One region of the Vreelandella sulfidaeris Esulfide1 genome, then DNA from elsewhere that is predicted to be linked to it. Evidence: predicted binding sites of a transcription regulator. Region 1 holds the regulator's gene; the other holds the start of a gene.
The links. Region 1 encodes FliA, which starts transcription of late flagellar genes. Its sites were predicted from a motif close to CTAAAGTTNNNNNNNNNNCNGCCGATA; they were not measured.
Positions count from the first base shown of each region.

Region 2: the regulator FliA is predicted to act here: its motif matches at 2,888-2,914, upstream of fliD (flagellar filament capping protein FliD).

Region 1 covers NZ_CM133364.1:139,513-158,631, forward strand. Annotated here, with positions in the region: gene flhF (flagellar biosynthesis protein FlhF) at 1-275, shown strand, start outside; gene ACW44H_RS00635 (hypothetical protein) at 272-838, shown strand; gene ACW44H_RS00640 (flagellar protein FlhE) at 864-1,292, shown strand; gene ACW44H_RS00645 (RNA polymerase sigma factor FliA) at 1,319-2,020, shown strand; gene ACW44H_RS00650 (motility protein A) at 2,061-2,882, shown strand; gene ACW44H_RS00655 (OmpA/MotB family protein) at 2,888-3,562, shown strand; gene ACW44H_RS00660 (hypothetical protein) at 3,610-4,188, opposite strand; gene ACW44H_RS00665 (adenosylcobalamin-dependent ribonucleoside-diphosphate reductase) at 4,397-6,508, shown strand; gene ACW44H_RS00670 (ribonucleoside-diphosphate reductase) at 6,569-7,360, shown strand; gene ACW44H_RS00675 (Crp/Fnr family transcriptional regulator) at 7,456-8,199, opposite strand; gene uvrA (excinuclease ABC subunit UvrA) at 8,398-11,244, opposite strand; gene ACW44H_RS00685 (MFS transporter) at 11,448-12,827, shown strand; gene ssb (single-stranded DNA-binding protein) at 12,914-13,531, shown strand; gene ACW44H_RS00695 (sugar nucleotide-binding protein) at 13,584-14,474, shown strand; gene ACW44H_RS00700 (lysophospholipid acyltransferase family protein) at 14,471-15,205, shown strand; gene fabB (beta-ketoacyl-ACP synthase I) at 15,307-16,524, opposite strand; gene fabA (3-hydroxyacyl-[acyl-carrier-protein] dehydratase FabA) at 16,538-17,053, opposite strand; gene ACW44H_RS00715 (putative bifunctional diguanylate cyclase/phosphodiesterase) at 17,337-19,119, shown strand, end outside.
Region 2 covers NZ_CM133364.1:3,568,603-3,572,444, forward strand. Annotated here, with positions in the region: gene ACW44H_RS16615 (O-linked N-acetylglucosamine transferase, SPINDLY family protein) at 1-154, opposite strand, end outside; gene ACW44H_RS16620 (flagellin N-terminal helical domain-containing protein) at 272-1,171, opposite strand; gene fliD (flagellar filament capping protein FliD) at 1,444-2,844, opposite strand.

The sequences.
Region 1 (19,119 bases):
CGCGCCGCGCCTGGCAGCAGTTAAAAGAAGCCGACAGTGGGGATCTAAATGCCGAAGTGCGTCTGCTAATGGCCAGCGGTGTGGCGGCGGTCGCCGGGCACCTCGATGTTGCTGATGATGAAGGAGCACAAACGCTGCGCGGTGATCTACTTAGCCTATCAGGTACGAGCCGTCGTCGTCGCGATACCGGCATGCTTGATGCGCTGGTATACGCATTTATGGCCCGCGATGCGATTCGCCAAATGGGCAGTGTTAGTCGAGAGGGTGTGGCGTGAGTGGTCAAGACCAAGCCTCAGGGTTACGCAAGTGGGCAAATCTGCAGCGCCAACAGCAGCAGACTGAGGATGCAGTTGATGTCGCGGCGGCAGAGCATGTCTCCGAACACACCTCCCCCTTATTATCGCCGACGGTAGCGACGGTTGAAGAGACAACGATATTAGCGCCGCCCAGACCCAAAATTCCGCTTATTGTGGTGGGGCTACCCGGTCATGGTGCAGCCCAGGTGAACAAGGTCAAAGCGCGACTGGGACAGTGGTCAACGCAAGGTCGCAGCTGGGCGGGTACGCCTGATGACTGGGATATTCGTGCCGTCATGGCGGAAACTGCCGACCTGGCTCAATTACGTGAACAATATAGCCGCTGGGCGCTATGGATCAATAGCGACGCCGACGCCTTTGCCGCTATGTACCGTACCTTGCGTCAGTTACATGAACGGGGCGGCCCGCGCCGTTTGCTGGCGCTTCACGAGCCTAACTTGCCTCGTCAGGGGTTGCTCGATAACTTGCGCGGAGCTGCTGAGTACTACTTAAATATGGAACTATTGGTGCTTGCACGATGAGCATACTCCGCCGAGGAGGCTTAGCATGCTAAGCTGGGTAGTAAGAGGAACATTGCCACGAATTGTGCTGCTGCTGGTAGGCTGCCTACTGATAGGGTTAACGGGAAGTGCCCAGGCGGCAGCCGGCAGTTGGAGTGCCCAGATCCCTGGAATGATGGTGGCCATGAGTGATCGAGCAAGCGCTAGTCAGAACGCTTATCCGCCTGCCGGCATTAACCTCCAGTCAGGTCAGCTCGGTCGTATTCAGTGGCAATTTCAATCTCCCCCTGGTGCGCTGTTAAACGCCTGGTTGTGCCATCCTGAGCAGTGCGTTGCGTTAACAGGTATGCGTGGCTCTACTACCGCGCTAGCGGGACAAAGAGCCAATGCGCCGTTGTATTTTCGCTTCGCTTTACGCCCAGGCCAGCGGCCTGTTCGTGTGCAGGGGTTGCAAATGATTGTGAACTATCAGTGAAGGCTGTATAGCCGCGAGGCGAGAGGATGTACACAGCACAAGGCAGGATTAAACAAAACGAGCTGTTGACGCAATACATGCCACTGGTGCGACGTCAGGCCTTGACGCTTCAGGTCCGTTTGCCAGCCAGCATTGAGCTCGATGACCTTATTCAGGCCGGCATGGTGGGGCTGTTGGAAGCACTCGGACGTTTCGATGCTACCCAAGGCGCAACCTTCGCTACGTTTGCCAGTCAGCGTATTCGGGGCGCAATGATGGACGAATTGCGCACCCGTGATTGGCTACCGCGCAGTGTGCGTCGCTCAGCGCGTGCGGTTGACGGTGCCGTTCGCCAATTGGAACAACAGTTAGGGCGGGCACCGGAAGAACACGAAATCGCTCTGCATCTTGAGATGCCGTTGAATGAGTATCAGCAACTTCTCAATGATACCAATAGCGGCCAGTTGTTACCGTATGAAGATCTGGTTGCCGAGGGCGGTGAGCCAGTCAGTAGTGAACTGAACAGCTCGCCGTTTGAGCAATTACTAGAGGGTCAGCAGCGACAAACGTTAATTGAAGCTATCGAGGCTCTACCCGAACGTGAAAAGCTGCTAATGGCGCTGTATTACCAAGAAGAACTCAACCTCAAGGAAGTAGGGGCTGTATTGGGCGTAACGGAATCACGCGTTTCTCAACTGCACAGTCAGGCCGTAAGTCGTTTACGCGCACGTTTGCACGACTCGGCATAACACCGCTTTTTACTCACTTGTGACCGGCAAGGAGCCGTGGATGAATCCTTCGACGTTAATAGGCATCTTTGCCAGCATATTGCTGTTGGTCAGTGTGCTGTTTTTCACTGCAGAGTCACCCGAAAGCTTTATCAATTGGCCGGGTCTGGCCATTGTAGTGACCGGTACCTTGGCGGCAACTTTTATCAGCTACCCACTGAAAGAAGTCGTGCGTGTTGTGCGGTTGGTGGGCTTGGTATTTCGGCGCGAAAATACTTATATGCGTGACGATATCCGCGAACTGGTGGATATGTCGCGGCTATGGTTTAAAGGCGACGTGCGGGCGGTAGAACGCGAGCTGGAGCATACCCGTAATCCGTTCTTACGCACCGGCATTCAACTGGTGATTGCCAATACCAAAGAGGACGAAATTTTTGACATGCTGCGCTGGCGCATTGCTCGCCTTAAAGCGCGTGAGCATGCCGAAGCACAAATATTTCGTACCATGGCGACCTACGCGCCAGCGTTTGGCATGATCGGCACCCTGGTGGGGCTGGTGAATATGCTGGAAGTCATGGATGCGGGCGACCTGCAGGTGATTGGCCCACGCATGGCAGTCGCCCTGCTAACCACCTTCTATGGCATTTTACTCGCCAACTTAGTGTTTAAGCCGATTGCAGTGAAGTTAGAGCGCCGCACTGAAGAGCGCCTAATTACCATGAACATGGTGCTGGAAGGTATTTCGCTGATTACCAAGCGCCGCCTGCCGTCGTTTATTGAAGAGACCCTCAACTCTTTTGTCGCTAACTACCACGATGAAATTCGCGACAATAGTGTCAAGCCAAGACCTGATTCGTCGGTGAGTTCGGCGGCCAAGGGATAGCCAGCATGTTAGACCGTGATACGCGCCATGCGCTGGAAATGACGCCATCGCCAGGCGATGGCGATGATGGTTGGCTAACCAGTTACCTAGATGTACTGACGCTGTTAATCACGCTCTTTGTGCTGCTGCTTTCTCTGACGCCGCCGGGTGGAGGAGAAGCGGCTGATACTGCTTACATGCAGTCGACAAGCGCTATAACGTCGTTGCCGCTAGCCTCTCTGGCCACTGGTATACAGCCCCGCCATGAAGGATTGCAGCCCCAGTTTGCGGGGCTCGATATTCCCGGTGTCAGCGTTTCACAGGGGCGTGAAGGGGTCACTTTGCGGATTGATACCAGTCTATTGTTCCCCAGCGGTCAAGCAGTGTTAACGCCTCGCGGGCGGGGGGTGGTTGAAAGCCTTTTGGATGTACTCGCCAGTTTTGATGGGCAGATTTCGGTAGAAGGCCATACCGACAGCGTGCCTATTTCGACAGTGCGCTTCCCCTCTAATTGGGAACTTTCATCAGCGCGGGCTATCGCTGTCGTGCGCCATTTAGAGCGTCAAGGGTTCAATATTTCACGTATGCGAGCCGTCGGCTATGCGGACACCCAGCCCATGGAACCGAACACAACCGCAGATGGCCGCGCTGCCAATCGGCGCGTCGAGCTACTGCTAAGGCAGCAGGCCGAGGGGGAATAGGTGACCAAGGCGCATCTGAGCTTATGCGCTATACGTTATTTTTGCTGCTAAGCCGCCGGCCCATTATTTTCACACTGACCCAGCATCCGTGAAATCGCAGCGTCGGCGCCTTGCAGGCTAAAGGTCATATACCACGGCTCGCGCTCTTCCTGGTCAAAACCGAGAAACAGCTGCTCACCTTGGCGCATATCGGTCATCAGGGATTCCAGGTCGCTTAGGTAAAAGTGGACATAAAAGCCATCGTCACCCCGTTCGGTAATAAATTCTGCCATGGTATCAATCACCGGCTGCTCATCAACACGCAGCCGGGCGGGCACAAGGTTAACTGCGCGGCTTTCACCCTGCTGTTGTTCAAGGGTGACGCGCATCTCCAGCCAGGGTAAATCGCATACGCCTTGAGTCGCATTAAGGCTAAGCGTTGCGTCTGAATAGCTGTGGGTTTCTACCGCCCGGTAGTGCTGTTCTCCGCCCAGCGAGAGCGTCAGCGATTGCCAATGGTCATGTGTGGCTATCTCGTCCGTATTGAACGTGGCCGCATTAGCCGCGGGCATGGCGGCCGCCAACAGGGCCGTCACCATGGCAACCCCTGTTAGCGAGGAGAGGCGTTGGGAGTGAGTTGTGAGCATACTTGAAGCCAGTTAGCCAAAAAACACTAGCCTATAGCGTGTGGAGGCCCAGCAAAAGAGTAACGCGCTGATTTTTCTATATATGGTAGAAAGGAATAAAAAAAGCCCCTCATGTAGTGTGAAGTCAAGGCTATACTTCACGCCGATGGCACGTATAATCGCTCTATTTGAGCGCTATATTCACCCCGCTGTGAAGGAGTTTTGCGACATGAGTACCGCTGCTAAGGCTATGAAGACCTCTAATGACGTTCCGATGCAGGCCCCCTCGCAGGAAATCTGGGATGCCAAATATCGTCTCAAGGACCGTCATAGCCAACCAGTCGATCAGGATGTCGGTGCTACGTTTGAACGTGTTGCACGCGCCCTCGCAGCGGTAGAAGGTGACAAAGCGGAAGAGTGGTTACCGAAATTCCGCTGGGCGCTTGAAAACGGCGCCATTCCTGCAGGCCGTATTCTTTCTAATGCGGGTGCAGAGGCCTACAAGCCGGCGGTAAGTCTGATCAATTGCACCGTCTCGCGCACGATCCGCGATTCAATGCGCGATATTCTCGACTCGGTGGTCGATGCGGGCATGACGTTGAAGTCGGGAGCCGGTATTGGCTACGACTTCTCAACGCTGCGCCATAAGGGCGCGTTTGTATTTGGCGCTGGCGCAGGCACGAACGGCCCGCTGGCGTTTATGGATATCTACGACAAGATGTGTTTTACCGTGGCCTCTGCTGGTGGTCGTCGCGGCGCACAGATGGGCACCTTTGATGTAGGTCATCCGGATGTGCGCGAATTTATCCAGGCTAAACGCGAAGCGGGCCGCCTGCGCCAGTTTAATCTTAGCTTGCTGATCACTGATGAGTTTATGGAAGCGGTCAAAAACAATACTGATTGGCCGCTGGCCTTCCCGCTGCACCCCGGTGAAAAAGAGGACGTAAAAGCGGAAGATCTGATCTACCGCGATTGGCCGGTGGTCGAAGAGGGCTACACGGTGGATGCCGAAGGGCGCGTCGCCTGTCGCATTGTAGAAGTGATCAAAGCGCGCGAACTGTGGGACACCATCATGTCTTCCACCTACGACTACGCCGAGCCAGGCTTTATCCTGATCGATCAAGTTAATCGTATGAACAATAATTGGTTCTGCGAAGATATCCGCGCCACCAACCCCTGTGGTGAACAGCCGCTGCCGCCGGAAGGCGCTTGCCTGCTGGGTTCCGTCAACTTGACCAAGTTTGTGATCGATCCCTTTGGCGCCGAGCCGCGCTTTGACTGGGAGCGCTATCGAAAAGTGGTCGCTATCTTTACCCGTATGCTCGACAACGTGGTTGAGATTGCTGGGCTGCCGCTGCCCCAGCAGCAGCGAGAAATAGAAGCCAAGCGTCGTCACGGCATGGGTTTTTTGGGCTTGGGGTCGACGCTTACCATGCTCAAAATCCCCTACGGTTCCAAACAGTCGCTGGTGTTTACCGATGAAGTAAGCCGCCATTTGGCGATTGAGGGCTGGAAGCAGGCACTGGAACTTTCTCAAGAGAAGGGCATGGCGCCGGTACTGGAGCAGGAACATACCATTACCCCCAAAATGCTGCGTGAGCGCCCGCAGCTGGCCAAAGATGGCTACGAAGTGGGTGATCAAGTGCCGGGGCGTATTCTGCACGCCCGTTACAGCCAGTACATGGCGCAAGTGGCCGAGCTTGAGCCCGAGCTAGTCGCCCAACTGGCCGAGCACGGCGCGCGCTTTACCCACCACAGCTCTATTGCGCCGACCGGCACGATTAGCCTGTCAATGGGTAACAACGCCTCCAACGGTATTGAGCCCTCTTTCTCGCACCGCTACTTCCGCAATATTATTCAGTCGGGTAAGAAAACCAAAGAGCAGGTAGAAGTCGTCTCTTTCGAGCTAGCCGCTTATCGTCACTTTATTGCAGCTGATGCTGTCGACAGCGATTTGCCTGATTATTTTGTCACCGCTGATGCGATCTCGCCCGAGCAGCACGTCGCCGTTCAGGCTGCCGCCCAGCACTGGGTCGATTCGGCGATCTCGAAAACGGTCAACGTGCCTACTGAATTTCCCTTTGAACAGTTTCAAAACCTCTATTTACAAGCCTATGAAAGCCGCTTAAAAGGCTGCACTACCTTCCGCTTTAACCCCGAGGCTTTCCAAGGCGTGCTGGTGCGCGAGGATGATCTTAAAAACACCACCTACGTGTTTGAGCTGGAAAACGGCGAAACCCTTGAGCTGACCGGGAATGAGAAGGTGATTTACGACGGGGAAGAGCATAACGCTGCCAACCTGTTTGATGGCTTAAAAGAAGGCACCTACGGCAAATGGTGATGCCGCGCGAAGCGCCATCTATTTACTAACGCACACCTTTGCTAAACGGAGATATAACCCATGGCTGTTGAAATCACCTCCAAAATTGTCGGTTATCGCATTAAGCAGCAAGACCAGCCCGTGCCCACTCCCGAGCTGCAGGATGAAAACCCGCTAACGGTGCGTATACCTTCCCGCCCGGAAGGCACCTTGGAAGCCGTGTCAGAAAAGATCTCGTATGTCGGCGCGGAAGGGCGCAAAAAAGTCTATCTGTTGGTGTCGTTTATGCCGGTGGAAGGCGTCATTGGTGGTAAACGTGTCGTGATAGAGCGGCCGGTGGAGTTCTTCTTTCCATCGGGCCAGCTCTCCAGTGAGCATCAGTGGATCACCGCGACCATGCGCAGCCTCTCGCTAGCGGCGCGAGGCGGTTACGTCACCCAGGCGGTGGCGGATCTGCGCAAAGTGGCTTGGGATAAAGGCTTGGTTCGCTGTGGCATGAACCGTTGGAACAAGCCAATGTTCCACGATTCAGAAGTCGCCGCCATTGCCTGGTCGATTCAACAGATTCTCTATCGCCGCGGCTTTTTGGATCGGGATGGCAATCAAGTGCCGGTTGAGCAACTGGTTGAGCGTTACGCCCACCGTATGACGCATGGCCATGCGTGGCAGCCCGGTGCGGAGGAAGAGGTAGCTGACGCACCCGTAGAGGCGGGTGCGGTAGAACCTATCGGCGGGAAAGCAACGACAGAAAAAAAGCCTGAGGGCAGCGGCCCAGCCACAGTGGGTAACTGCCCCGAGTGCCGCGGTGAGCTTATCATGATGGATGGCTGCCCGACCTGTTACGCAGGCTGTGGTTGGTCCAAATGTGGCTAATAAGGCATTAGCCAGCTAGCAGGGGCGTTGTTAACTACTCTCTGGCGCTTCCATTGCTTCAACGAACCCGCGTGCTCAATAGCACGCGGTTTTTTTTAAGCTGAGTCGGCTAGCACCATACGAATATTGTCATTGAGATAACAGTCATCAAATCCCGCTTCGTCACATAGCGCTTGCAGGTCAGGAATCGTTAAATTGTGGCGGTCACGGAACACTAATCCATCTTCGCTGAGCCCTGTAAAGGTACGGCTAACGTGGACCGGGCTGAGGCCAAGAACATCGGCCAGCTGCTCTTGAGAAAGCGGCAGACGGAACTGATTACTAATGTCGGGGTTGGTTTGGCGCAGCCGCAGATACATTTCATAGAGAAAATGGGCCATCTTTTGGCGGGCGGTGCGCCTTGCCAGCGTGACTAACCGTTCAGTTAGCATCGCTTGCTGACGGCTGCCAATGGCAAACATTATAGATGTGAGTTTGAGTGACCGGCGGAAAATGTTCAACATACGCTTATGTGGGAAGTGGCAAACCACACCGTTATCAATCATGCGCACGTTTTCAAGGCGTTCGGAGAAAGCAAACTCCCGCAGCCCGATAATATCGCCCGGCAAAAACACCTCCAAAATTTGCCGGTCGCCATTTTCTAGATGACGATAGGAGTAGGCCCAGCCGCTTTTGAGGGTACAAAACTCATTGGCCGGATCGCCTATCTCCCAAAGTAATGCGCCTGATTTAATATTAGTTGGGCTCTCCTCAAGGGTAGTAAGGAGCTGCTTTTCCTCCTCGGTTAATGAGCAAAAGTGGCTGAAGTGTTTGATAATGCAGCTTTTTTCATGACTCATGACTTATCCCTTCAGAAGAGAATTACTTAATCCTGCTAATGATTATTGGCTCGCCACTATAAACAATGTGGCCACCTATTGCGTTGCCCACATGTACTCTCTAGCGCGGCTATTTAGTCTGAGGGAGGGCAGACGCCCCTCCTCAAAAGAACCAACACCCATAAAGAACAAAAAACCATAGATAACAGCAGTGTAGTGTCAGCGCTTCGTTGCGCGGTTTCCACGTTCCAGCAGGGGTGCTAAGAAACGTCCGGTATGCGAGACATTCTGTTTTGCAATCTGTTCCGGTGTGCCTTCGGCAATAATCTGCCCGCCACCGGAGCCCCCTTCAGGCCCTAGGTCGACAATCCAATCGGCAGTTTTGATCACATCCAGGTTGTGTTCAATCACGACGATAGTGTTGCCATGATCCCGCAGGCGGTGGAGCACCGTCAGCAGTTGGCGTATATCTTCAAAGTGCAGTCCGGTGGTCGGTTCATCCAATATATACAGTGTCTTACCCGTATCACGCTTGGCTAATTCACGGGCGAGTTTTACCCGCTGTGCTTCCCCGCCGGAAAGAGTCGTTGCACTCTGCCCCAGGCGAATGTAGGAGAGGCCCACATCGAGCAGGGTCTGCAGGCGACGAGCAATGGCCGGTACCGGGCTGAAGAATTCTAGCGCGTCTTCCACCGTCATGGTCAGCACTTCGTGAATGGTTTTGCCCTTGTAGTGAATATCCAACGTTTCGCGGTTATAGCGCTTGCCTTTACAAACATCGCAGGGCACGTAGATATCCGGCAGGAAGTGCATTTCTACCTTGATCATGCCTTCGCCCTGGCACGCCTCGCAGCGTCCACCTTTAACGTTAAAGCTGAAGCGACCGGGTTTGTAACCTCGAGAACGTGCTTCCTGGGTGCCTGCAAACAGCTCACGAATTGGCGTAAAAATGCCTGTGTAGGTGGCCGGGTTGGAGCGCGGCGTACGCCCAATCGGACTTTGATCGATATCGATCACTTTATCGAGTTGATCAAGCCCTTCGATCTTCTCATAAGGTGCGGCGGTCAGCGTGGTGGCGCGATTAAGCTCCCGAGCCGCGATCGGCATCAGCGTGCCGTTGATTAGCGTCGACTTGCCTGAACCAGAGACGCCGGTAATGGCGATAAACAGTCCCAGCGGCAATGTAAGCGTTACGTCTTGCAGGTTGTTGCCGGTAGCGCCGCGTACAGTCAACTGCTTTTCCGGGTTGCCGGGAATACGGTAGGGCGGCACGGCAATTTCGCGCGTGCCGATCAGGTACTGACCGGTCAGCGAGTTGGGATTGTCCATCACGTCCTGAGGCGTACCTTGAGCGACGATTTCACCGCCATGTACGCCCGCCCCAGGGCCGATATCCAGTACATGATCGGCGGCACGGATAGCATCTTCGTCGTGCTCAACCACAATGACGGTATTACCCAGGTCGCGCAACCGCTCAAGGGTTTTCAGCAGCCGGTCATTGTCGCGTTGGTGAAGGCCAATTGACGGCTCGTCAAGGATATACATTACCCCGACCAAGCCAGCGCCAATCTGGCTGGCCAAGCGGATGCGCTGGGCCTCACCACCGGAAAGGGTGTCTGCGCTGCGCTCCAGGTTGAGGTAATCCAGGCCGACATTTACCAGGAACTCTAACCGGGCGTGGATCTCGTGGACGATTTTATCGGCAATCTCGCCTTTGCGTCCCGGTAGGCTTAGATCGGCAAAGTAGCGCCAAGCTTCACCAATCGGAAAGCGTACGACGTCGGCGATATTATGGTCATCCACGTACACATGGCGTGATTCTTTACGCAGTCGTGAGCCGTTGCAGGTGGCACAGGGCTGTACCGCGATGTATTTGACCAGGTCATCGCGCACCATATTAGACTCGGTTTCCCGATAGCGGCGCTGCATATTGGGCAGCACGCCCTCAAAAACATGCTCGCGAGTAACTTTACGGCCGCGGTCGCCGACATAGGAGAACGGTATGGCCTCGTCGCCGCTACCATTGAGAATGATGTCCTGCTCGTGGCGGGCGAGCTCTTGCCAAGGCGTCTCTAGCTCAAAGCGGTAGTGCTTGGCCAGCGCCTGGAGCTGGGTAAAGTAGTAAATGTTGCGCCGGTCCCAGCCTTTAATCACGCCTTCCGCCAGCGATAGCTCCGGGTGGCTGATCAGCTTTTCGGGGTCGAAGTACTGCTGCACGCCCAGCCCATCGCAAGTGGGACAAGCACCCGCCGGATTATTAAACGAGAACATGCGCGGCTCAAGCTCCGCTAGCGAGTAGCCACATACCGGACAGGCAAAACGCGACGAGAAAGCAATATCATCGCGCTCGCCATCCATAAAGTGGATCATGGCGGTGCCGTCGGCGAGGTTCAATGCTGTTTCAAACGACTCCGCCAAGCGTTGGGCGAGGTCGTCGCGTACTTTGAAGCGATCAACCACCACGCTAATATCGTGTTTTTTACGCTTATCCAACGGCGCAATGTCGTCCAGTTCCAGCACTTGGCCATCAATTAAGGCGCGCACAAAACCTTGGGCTCGCAGCTCTGCCAATAGTTGCAGATGCTCGCCTTTACGCCCTTTGACCACCGGCGCCAGCAGCATGAGCTTGGTGCCTTCGGCAAGGTTCATGACCTGATCGACCATTTGTGAGATCGTCTGGGCCTCAAGGTCTTCACCGTGCTCTGGACAACGTGGCGTTCCCGCCCGGGCAAACAGCAGGCGCAGATAGTCGTAAATTTCGGTGATAGTGCCCACGGTTGAACGCGGGTTGTGGGAGGTAGACTTCTGCTCAATAGAGATCGCAGGCGAAAGCCCTTCGATGTGATCTACATCGGGTTTTTCCATCATCGACAGGAATTGGCGTGCATAGGTGGAAAGTGATTCCACATAGCGACGCTGCCCCTCGGCATAAAGGGTGTCAAACGCTAACGATGATTTACCTGAGCCGGATAGGCCGGTAATCACGATCAGCTTGTTACGGGGCAGTTCCACATCGATCTGCTTGAGGTTGTGGGTGCGTGCACCCCTGACCAGAATGCTGTCCATCAACACCTCGAATCGCGCGGCAAAAGCGTGATTATACGTTCGCCGGGCCCCTCCCGGCAAAACCGCTTTGCAACATGCGACAACCCGCAACGTTTCCAGCGCCTGCCCAAACCGCTAGAATAGAGGATTGTCTCAAGCCGTTACGTTTATTCGCTGCATGCTAATCCACCACATAGTTATTTTTCATCACACACAAGGGCATTATGCGCAAGGTTTCCGCACTATTGCTGGCCTCTGAACGTCGTGCGATCAGCGGTTTGGCCGGGCTTTATGCGTCTCGCATGTTGGGTCTATTTATGGTGCTGCCCGTGTTGGCGTTATACGCCGACACGTTAGTGGGCGCGACGCCTCTATTGGTGGGCGTTGCGTTGGGTATTTACGGCTTGACCCAGGCGACGCTGCAAATTCCGTTTGGGCTACTTTCTGATCGCATTGGCCGTAAGCGGGTGATCGCGATGGGGCTGGTGATTTTTGCTCTGGGCAGTGTCGTCGCCGCGCTCTCGGACACCATTTTCGGCGTGATCGCCGGGCGGGCGCTGCAGGGAGGGGGCGCCGTGGCCGCCGCTATTATGGCGCTGCTGGCGGATCAGACCCGTGAGGAAATCCGTACTGGTGCCATGGCGACCATTGGTCTCTCTATTGGCGTGTCGTTTGCCATTGCCATGGTGCTGGGCCCATGGCTAGCCGCCTGGGCGGGCCTGGCCGGTGTATTTTGGTTTACCGCACTACTGACGCTGGTGGGGCTGCTGGTGCTGTGGCGCTGGATACCTGCTGCGCCTAGGCGGAGGCGCCACCGCGATGTAGGGATGGACCGTCAGCAATTCAAAAGTGTGATAACGCGGCCTGATTTATGGCGACTGGATCTATCGATTTTTGCTCTGCATTTAGTGCTAATGGCGATATTTGTCGCGGTGCCTTTTCGTCTGCTAAACGCGGGTGTGGCTATCGAGTATCATGGGCTGGCTTACCTGGGCATTATGGCGCTATCGTTTGTCGCCATGGTGCCGCTGATTATTGTCGCTGAGAAGCAACAGCGCATGCGTTTGATGTGCCTAGTGGCGATCGGCGCTATTGTGTTTAGTTTAGCGGGACTAGGGTTGCCACTGTCGCCAGGCTATTGGCTGTTTGTATGGCTGTTTGTGTTCTTCACTGGCTTTAATTTGCTGGAAGCGACGCTCCCTTCCATGCTCAGTAAGCTAGCCCCGGCGGGCGCGAAAGGTACCGCGATGGGAGTTTACTCCACCAGCCAATTCTTTGGCGCTTTTCTAGGCGGTACGCTAGGCGGCTTATTAGCTCACTACGGAGGCCTTAATGCAGTTTTTATTGGCTGTGCCGTACTGGCGTTGTGCTGGTGGATTGCTATGTGGCGGATGCCCGCACCGCCACCGCTCTCTAGCGAGGTGCTGGCGCTGCATGAAACCCAGACAGATGCGCTTGACTTGCTGATGGAACGTTTAGCTGATGTGGTCGGCGTGGAAGACGTGATGGTGGTACCGGAAGAGCGTTTGGTCTATTTAAAGGTGAATCGTCAACAGCTTGACCAGGCTGCGTTGACCAAGCTGATGGCGCCACCCAAATCTTAGCTTAACCGGTTTTAATTCGGCCTGGCCGCAACACTGGCTACGGCTTGCAACTAACCCTACATAACACCCTATTAAAGGAGCGCCTTATGGCTCGCGGCATTAACAAGGTCATCTTGATTGGCAATCTCGGGCAGGACCCCGAGGTGCGTTTTACTCCAAGCGGTACCGCCGTGGCCAACTTAAACTTGGCCACTACCGATACCTGGATGGACCGACAGAGTGGTCAGCGCCAAGAGCGTACTGAATGGCACCGCGTGGTGATGTTTAATAAAACCGCTGAGATCGCCCAGCAGTACCTAAAAAAGGGCGCCAAAGTTTATATTGAAGGGCGCTTACAAACGCGTAAGTGGCAAGACCAAAACGGGCAAGATCGTTACTCGACAGAAATTGTCGCTAACGATATGCAGATGCTTGATGGCGGTCGCAGTGGCGATTTTCAGGGCGGCGGCGCAGGCCAGAACAGCTATCCCCAAAATGCGCCCCAAAACTCGCCAGCCCCCAATAATCAAGGCGGCGGTTATCCTCAGCAAGGCGGTGCACCTCAGGGGGACAACTACGGCGGGCAGAACTCACAGCAGCCTCGCCCCGCCCAGCCTGCACCGCAGCAGGGCAACCAAGCACCACCGCCCAATCAACAGAACAGCAGCTACGGTGCGCCTGATCCAGGCAACTTCGATGACTTCGATGATGAAATTCCGTTCTGAGTAGCTTACTAAACACGCCATGTAGGGCTGGGCGTGAAAAGGAGAGATTGTCTTGAAGCTGCTAATATTGGATGCCGGACATTGCTTAAGCTTGGCACTGGCTCGGGAAGCAAGCCGTCGCACCGATACGGAATTAGTCATCGAACAAGGCACCACCATCACCGTTAAGCGTTTGGAGGCGATAGCCCCCGACGCCGTGATCATTCCACCGTTGGCGCACCCGTTGAGTATGGCGCCAGCGGCAGTAATGGAACATGCCGATGCGGTGGATGCGTGTTTGGATGCCTGCCTTGCCCTGGATGTGGCATTGGTATGGTGTGTTTCTGACCAACTCTACGAAGACGGACTGGACGTGCCGATTGATGAGCACGTGGTGCCGGCGCCACGCGATGACAGCCTACGCCGCTTGGTGCAGACCGGCGATCGTATACGTGCAGAATTTCAGCGTCACTTGCTTGTTCGCCTAGGCCCGCTGTTTGCATTGGAAGGCAGCCACGCTTGGCTCAATGAAATCATCGATCATTTGGTGGTTGGCCAAGCTGTGCGTGCGGCAGAAGACGTGATCTTTTGCCCCACGTCAGCGGATGCTGTTGCTATGGCACTGATCGGCATGCTGCAGCAGCAAGCCAGTGGTGCAAATGCGTGGGGCGCCTATCACCTTGCGGGTACCGAACCGGTCAGTGCGTTTACCTTTACCTCCATGGTGCGCACTCAATTATTGACGCACCTTGAAGGCCGGGGCGAGCAGATTACTCTCGGAGAGGTGCAGCCGCTAAAGCATCACCATGATGCTAAGCTGCGTCGTGTCTTAAATTGTCGACGTGTGCTGGATGTTTTTGGTGTTCATCAAAAGCCGTGGCGTTTAGAGGCTGGTCGTATGTTAGATGCGTGGTGTTTGACCCGTGAAAATAACCGTGTCAGTAATACAGGAGCGTCGGCTTGATAAATGTGGTTCGCAGCTTGGTATTTTATGCCGGCTATTTCTTTGCCATGCTGATGATCGGTATTCTGTTTCTGCCTATCGCGCCCTTCCTTCCACTTTCTGGCCGTTATCGCTTACTCAATTTGTATAACTACTTTTTGATGGTGTGGTTTCGTATCGCCTGCGGTGTGCGTTATGACATACAAGGCCAGGAAAACCTGCCTAGTGGCCCCTGCGTGATTCAGGCCAATCACCAGTGTGAGTGGGAAACCGTATTTTTGCAGGTGATGAAGCCGCCGGTATGTACCGTGCTAAAACGCGAATTATTGCGCTTGCCTATCTTTGGCTGGGGATTACGCCTGTTACGCCCGATAAGCCTGGACCGCTCCAAACCGGCAAGGGCGATGAAGCAAGTGCTCACTCAGGGCGTCGAGCGTCTCGGGACCGGCCTGTCGGTACTGATTTTTCCTGAAGGGACGCGGGTAGATCCTGGTCAGCGTAAGCGCTACAACAAAAGCGGTAGCGTAGTGGCGTGTCGTGCTGGGGTGCCCGTCTTGCCCGTGGCCCATAACGCTGGAGAACGCTGGCCAGGACGCCATTGGGTTAAACGGCCAGGCGTATTGCGTGTTCGCATTGGTAAGCCAATTGAGACAACGGGGCGCATGCCTGACGAGGTGCTCGCTGAAGTCGAAGCGTGGATCGAAACGCAACTGCAGGAAATTTCTGATGTGCCGAGGCCTACTTCCCGTTAGTTAAAGGCTTCCTTTCTAGGCCTTAACCTATTCGTCTTGTTAAACAAAAACGGCGCCCGCTGGGCGCCGTTTTTGTCATCATGTCAGTAGTCGTATCAGCATCAGTTGTTAAAACGCTGGAAGACTAAGCATGCATTGGTGCCGCCAAAGCCGAAGCTATTAGACAAGGCGCGCTCAATTGTCACGTCATCGCGGCGTTCGGTGACAATATCAAAGCCATCAGCCTGCTCATCCAAGTCCGCGACATTCGCTGACGCTGCTACAAAGTTGTGCTGCATCATCAGCAACGAGTAAATCGCTTCCTGAACGCCTGTGGCCCCTAATGAGTGGCCAGTGAGTGATTTAGTTGAGCTCATCGCAGGCGTTGTGTTTCCGAATACTTCGCGTATTGCTTTCAGCTCGGCAACATCGCCCACTGGCGTGGACGTGCCGTGGGTATTGATGTAATCAATAGCACCATCGACCGTTGCCATCGCTTGGCGCATGCAACGCATCGCCCCTTCGCCCGAAGGTGCGACCATATCATGGCCGTCAGAGGTCGCGCCGTAACCCACCAATTCGCCGTAGATTTTGGCACCACGTGCTTTGGCGTGCTCAAGCTCCTCCAACACCAGCATGCCGCCGCCGCCAGCAATTACAAAGCCGTCGCGGGCTTTATCATATGGGCGCGAGGCTTGCTCAGGGTTGTCGTTATAGTGGGTAGAGAGCGCACCCATGGCATCAAACAAGCAGGAGAGGGTCCAGTGCTCTTCTTCGCCGCCACCGGCAAACACTACATCCTGTTTGTTAAGCTGAATTTGCTCCATCGCACTGCCAATACAGTGCGCTGAAGTCGCACAGGCAGAGGAGATAGAGTAATTGATGCCTTTGATTTTAAACGGCGTTGCCAAGCACGCTGAAACGGTGCTGCCCATTGTTCGGGTAACGCGATAAGGGCCAACCCGGCGCAGACCTTTTTCACGTAAAACGTCAGCTGCTTCTACCTGATTAGCACTTGAAGCGCCGCCTGAGCCGGCAATAAGGCCAGTACGTTCGTTGGACACCTGTTCTTCGCTCAGCCCAGCATCTTCAATTGCCTGAGCCATAGAAACGTAAGCATAGGCCGCCGCGTCGCCCATAAAGCGGCGCAGTTTACGGTCGATGAGTGCGTCAAGATCGATATCGACGCTGCCCGCTACATGGCTACGAAAGCCACGCTCGGCATACTCTTCCTTAAAACGAATACCGCTACGCCCAGTTTTGAGCGCGTCCAGGACCTGTCGTTGGTCGTTGCCAAGGCAAGAAACAATGCCAAGACCGGTGACTACCACTCGTCGCATGGGAGCCTCCTGTTTAGAAATTCGCAGTGGAGGTAAATAGGCCAACACGCAGATCATTAGCCTGATAAATGTCGCGTCCGTCGACGGTTACGGTGCCGTCGGCGATACCCAAGATAAGACGTCGGGTAATAATACGCTTAATATTAATGCTATAGGTCACTTTTTGTGCATCCGGCAGAATCTGTCCGCTGAATTTAACTTCGCCGCAACCAAGCGCACGTCCACGGCCTGGGTGGCCTAGCCAGCCCAAGTAAAACCCTACCAGCTGCCACATGGCATCCAGGCCTAAGCAGCCAGGCATGACGGGGTCGCCAGGGAAGTGGCAGTCAAAGAACCACAAGTCAGGCGTGATATCCAGCTCGGCGATCAGTTCGCCTTTGCCATGCTCACCGCCTTCTTCGTGAATGTGCTTGATGCGATCAAGCATCAGCATGTTAGGAGCCGGGAGCTGGGCATTTCCGGGGCCGAATAGCTCGCCGCGCGAGCAGGCCAGCAGTTCTTCGCGATTAAAGGAGTGTTGCTTGGTCACTGAATCGTTCCGAATATCAAGAAGGTTGTGAGGCTAGTCTACTTCCCGAAACCGCTGAATGCACGTAACTGACCATTTATCGTCAGTTACTACAGTATTTAGGCAGTTGGCCGATAACACTATAGCGAGGGGACTTAGTTAATCTGCTGCCAATTATGCACAATAAATACTGCATGTACCGTAATATAGATTATCTAGGTAGTTTATTAGGCGGCATGACCGGCATGGCACCTAGCGCAAATTTTTATCTACGTTAATTTTGTATAGGATGTAGCGAATCGCCATGTGGCTTCCTGTTTCTCTCAATCGTCCGCTAGTGTGGGTCGCAATGGCGGGGCTACCGGCCTGCGTTTGGATACCCGATACGGCGCTACGTTTGGTGGCTGCCACGTTAGTCGCGCTGGGGCTTTGGGATGCCTGGAACCAGGTTCGTCAACAGCGGCTACGCCTACGGCTATCACAGGATACGTTAGGGCTCGCCAGCGATGCCATGGTGATTACCGACGCGCAAAATCGGGTCATCGTGGTTAATCCGGCCTTTACCGAAATTACCGGTTATTCAAGCCAGGAGGTACAGGGGTTAAAACTGGAGACCCTGGCAGCGCCACGGCATGATAAAAACTTTTATCAAACGTTCTGGAGTGCGCTGAAAAGTACCGGCCGTTGGGAAGGTGAAATGTGGAGTCGCCGTAAGCACGGCGATGAGTACCCCGAGTGGTTAAAAGTGCGCGCCGTGACAGACAAACGGGGCAAAATCACCCATTTTATCCACCTTTTTACCGATATTACGGCGCAAAAAGCCCGTGAGCGCGATTTGCGCCGGATTGGGTATGAAGATCCCCTTACCGGTCTGCCCAATCGTCGGCGTCTTCATGATCTGCTTGCTTCTCGACTGCGCCACTTACGCGCTGGAGAGAGTTTGGATATGGCGCTGGTAGATATCGATGGGTTGAAATCAGTTAACGATAGTCTAGGGGTTGAGCAAGGGGATCGCCTGTTGGCGCGCTTTGCCCAGCGCCTGACAAGCTATGTCGTTGGGGGCGTGGTAGGTCGCTTGGGTGGCGATGAGTTTATGGTGATCCGCACCACGACATTTGACGATCATGACCAGTGGGTCGCCTCGCTGCGCGAACATATGAGTCGACCATTTGAAATTAACGAGCAATCGTTGCGCTTAGGGCTGACGATAGGCAGCTGTCGAGCACCTGAAGATGGTGACGACTCAGGTGTGCTATTTCAGCGCTTAGAGTCGGCGCTCTACAGCGCCAAACGGCTTGGACGTAATCTTAGCCAGCGTTTTCGCCCAGCACTGGATAAGCAGGATAATCCGCAGCTGGCACTGGTTAGCGACTTGCGTGCCGCGCTTATTTCCGGTGATCAGTTAGAGCTGCATTATCAAACCCAGCATGAGCCTAGCAGTGGTGAGGTCGTTGGCATGGAGGCGCTGCTGCGCTGGCGCCATCCTCGCGATGGAATGATTTCTCCGGGTGACTTCATTTCGTTGGCCGAGCGGCACGGCTTAATGTCCCAATTGGGCACTTGGGTAATCGAAAAAGCCTGCGCCCAGCAGGCGCATTGGCGTAATAGCGCCATGCCCAAGCTAACTATTTGGGTCAATATTTCGGCGCTGCAGCTCTTTCAAGGGGATCTAGAAAGCCAATTGGCGACGTGCCTCAGGCGCTACCAATTGAAGCCTTCGCAAATTGGTCTGGAGTTGACCGAGTCGGTACTTCTGGATGAGCGTGCGGGTGATATGAGGCCGCGCCTACAGGCGCTCCGTGACCAAGGCTATGCAATCGCCATTGACGATTTTGGTACTGGCTACTCGTCGCTTGGCTACCTGAAGCGCTTACCGGTCGATAAAATAAAGCTCGATCGTGCGTTTATTAAAGAGCTGCCGCATGATCAAGCGGACGCCTCCATTGTAAAGGCGGTCTTAGCGATGGCAGAAGGTATGGGGCTCGGAGTGATTGCAGAAGGGGTTGAAACCAAGGAGCAGTGCCAGTTTTTGGTTAAGGCCGGCTGTACGTCTGTGCAAGGGTTCTACTTCGCCCGCCCGTTACCTG
Region 2 (3,842 bases), 790 kb from region 1:
GTTGTGCTGCCTGCTGGGCTTGAGGCAATTTTTTTGTGTTGTAGAGTTTCATGAAAGCATCTACTAACGACTGGGGTACCCCTAAGACAGCGCCATGGCGAGTGTTGTGTTGGACAGCCGCTGAGGGCTGTTTATGTACTTTTTTCTTAGCCATGGGATCTCTACTTGATGCCAATTTATAAAGGTGATTCGCTACTATACTCACTAAATCTCTATTTCAAACGACAAAAAACCCAGGCCTTGGCCCGGGTTCTTTAAGTTTAAAACGGTATTACTGAAGCAGAGAAAGAACGCTCTGCGGGGTTTGGTTCGCCTGGGCCAGCATGGAGGTACCAGCCTGCTGCAGAATATTGGCACGCGTCATGTTCGATACTTCAACTGCGTAGTCGGCATCTTCGATACGTGAACGAGCGCCCTGCAGATTGGTAGAGGTTGTAGAAATATTATCTAGGGCTGTTTCAAAACGGTTCTGCACGGCACCCAGGTTACTACGCTCTTTATCAACTGCACCAATTTTGTCATCAAGAATTTTCAGTGCATTATCTGTTTGAAGCACATCAAAACCGCTAGCGGTTACTGCGCGATCAACACCCCCTACTGCAGTAACAGTGTTTGAGCCCCCAGTAGTCACGTACATATTCCAGCCACCGCCATTAGTAGAGGTTCCTGAAGCATTGGCACCGCCGATGTCGATTGCAATCGTTTGACCATCTTTGGCACCCACTTGGATGGAGAAGCTAGTACCAGTAGCCGCAGCAGCAAAAAGATCTCGTCCGTTGAACTGAGTCTGTTCCGTTACACGATCGATTTCAGCAAGGCGCTCATTGACTTCTTCCTGAATGGAGTCAATGTCCTGGGCAGTGTTGGTATCGTTCTGTGCCTGAACCGTCAGCTCACGGATACGCTGCAAGTTGTCGTTGACTTGGTCCAACGCGCCTTCTGCAGTTTGTGCCAGTGAAATACCGTCGTTAGCGTTACGTGAAGCTTGGTTCAGGCCAGTCACGGTGCTGGTCATACGGTTGGCGATGGCTTGGCCAGCGGCGTCATCTTTTGCGCTGTTGATACGCAGGCCTGAGGAAAGACGCTCTTGTGCTTGCTGTAGCGAGCTTTGTGCGCCTTTCAGGTTGTTTTGGCCAATCAACGCTGTGATGTTTGTATTGATAACGGACATTGTGAATCTCCTACGTATAGTTACTGGCCTGGTCGGCCTGCCTGACGGCTTGCTGCCGTTATATTTATTAACGGCAGCCCTAGGATTTACTTAAATTTTTTATGCTCTTTTTGTGTAAATAAATGTATCAAAAAATCTTAGGGCTTTATGCTATCACCGCTAACGCCTCAGCCTTATGTCACAAGCTATTGAGGCAGGGTGCAATTAATAAAAAACCCCTTCCTTGGCGGGAAGGGGCTAACAAATGAAAGACAATCTTTTTGAACTACCTGTTATTTACGGCTGCTCATTTGCGAATTGATCATATCGAGCTGCTGGGTGAGATAACCACTAGTGGCGTTCATTTGCGCCATCATTGAGTCTAACTGCGTGAACTGCTTCCGGTAGCGCTCAATCGTGCGCTCAATAGAGGTTTCGGTACGTTCAAAACGGCTATCCAGGGCCACCACGCTTGCTTCTGCACTGCGATTAGCACTGCCCAAAGCACCGTTTTCGCCCAGTAATTTCTCCAATGTTTTGCTTACCTGGCCCCCCATACCTGTCTCATCGCTACTACCAGCAAAAAAAGCTGCCAAACCGTCTTGATTGCTCGCCACGGTATCGCTCATCTTTTGGGAATCCAGCGTGAGCTTACCTTCTTTATTGAGCTCAATGCCTATGTCTGATAAGCGAGTAATATCGCCGCCGGGTACATTACCTACCAATGCAGAACGCATTTGAGACTCAACTGAGCGCACCGCACGGTCGCCTATCAAATCACCAGCCGCTTCGCCGCCGCCATTAAATGCGGTTAGCTCTCCAATAAGATCTTTAAGGGCGTTGTAGCCTTTTACAAAACCTTCAACCGACTCGCGTACTGCAAGCGTATTGCGTGCTACCACTACTGTATTGGGACTGCCCGCTTCAGTTACCTTTTCAAGATTAAGCGTGACGCCCTCAATAGCACCTTCTACTTTGTTCGTGGCACTGGTGATGTCAATACCATTCACTTTCAATTGAGCATCACGGCCTTCGTAGGCAGTCGTACCTTCTAGTGTCACTCCCCCCGTAAGTCCTGAAAAAGCCATCTGGTTAATAGAAGCCTCTTTACCACTCGCAGAGGAGTTGAGTGCTAAGCGATAGCCTGTGCCATCGTTAACGATGGAAGCGCTAACTTTAGGGCCGTCTCCAAAGTCGAAGCCATTGATTTGGTCGCGAATAGATTCTAGAGAACTGCTTTCAGTCAGGGAAATATCCTGAGTAATAGGATTTCCATCAGCATCGTTACCGAAGGTCAGAGCAAGACTCGCGTTAGCGCCTGTCAGCGGCTTGGTTAGAGCATCATCCCCCTGAATGCTGTTGGTCGCCAAGCTTCCCGCCCGTGCCAGCTGAGTAACCTCAACATCGTAACGCCCAGCCGTTGCTTCACTGCTCGCCGTTGCCTTAACGGCGCTACCGCCTAGAATCTCAGTCGAAAGGCTTTGGTAAAGCTTCGGGTCATTGAGCTTGTTGACGGAGGTCTGGAATTGCTCTATTGCGATTTTGATCTGACCATAACCAGAAATTTTAGCGTTCTGGTTTTCTTTTTGCTGCGTAATCGGCACTAGTTTCTGGTTTTCAGCCGTTCGCAACTCTTTCAGCAGGCCTGTCAAATCAAGCCCTGACCCAACGCCAAGTGAAGAAATCGATGCCATCAGTACAGTCCTCTCAGACACAAAATATAAATTCTATAAATATTATCGGCCAAAAATGAAGTAACTTTAGCCCTTGTTCGTCAATTTGGTAATACTTGCAAGTCAGTGAGTTAGCAACTAGCTTATAAAATAAGCTGATACTTATATGACTTCCCTCAAATCTCGTCACTATCGGCGCTGCTGGTGAAAATACTGGCTAGCCGCAAGCATTTGCTCCTCTAGGATACCTAACTGCGACAACTGCCAATGAGAATGTTGCTGAACAGAGCCATCACTTGAGGCAGCTAGTGCTGGGATTGTCACTGTCGTTTTTTTCATTGGCTCTCTCTCTTTTTTAGAGGGCAGTCTACCTAGTATAAGCAGGCTGTCACTCTCTTCCGAGGCATCCAAAGAAAGTGTGCTTTTAGCATTCAGTTTGCTCCATGTGTCTAGTAACGCCACAGACACCTCCGCACCTCAAATAAGGCTTTATGTACCATGGGCATATCGACTATTCCCTATAAATATAACCAGCACAAATTTAATTTACTACTAACGTATACCTTCAACTTTTGCCACGCCACCATAGGAATAACTAATTACAATAGTAGAATGGTTCTTTTAATTTCTTTTTACAGATATCGAGGCAATTTAAATATCAAAGGTTTATTTGATTACAGCAATACTCACCTTTTCACTTCTCTTGTTAGCTATTATTCATTACAGAAAACAAGCCAAAACTCAAGTATTATTAGGGGAGTTAAAACGTAGTCATTAAACCACAAGTTACAATTAACAACCTTTCTTAACGCGCCAATTACTTCTTTGCCTCAGTCGCTATAGTGAAGCACCCTTATGGTTACATAATACGCGAGTGGCGCTTAGGCATTATTTAATAGTTAGCGGCACTGATCGTTATGCTGCCAGTTGTATCCTTCAGTTTTGTGAATGCTTCATGTTCTCTGCGAACAATACGAGCATAGACCTTGGTCTAATCTAGACATTAGTTTATAATGCGC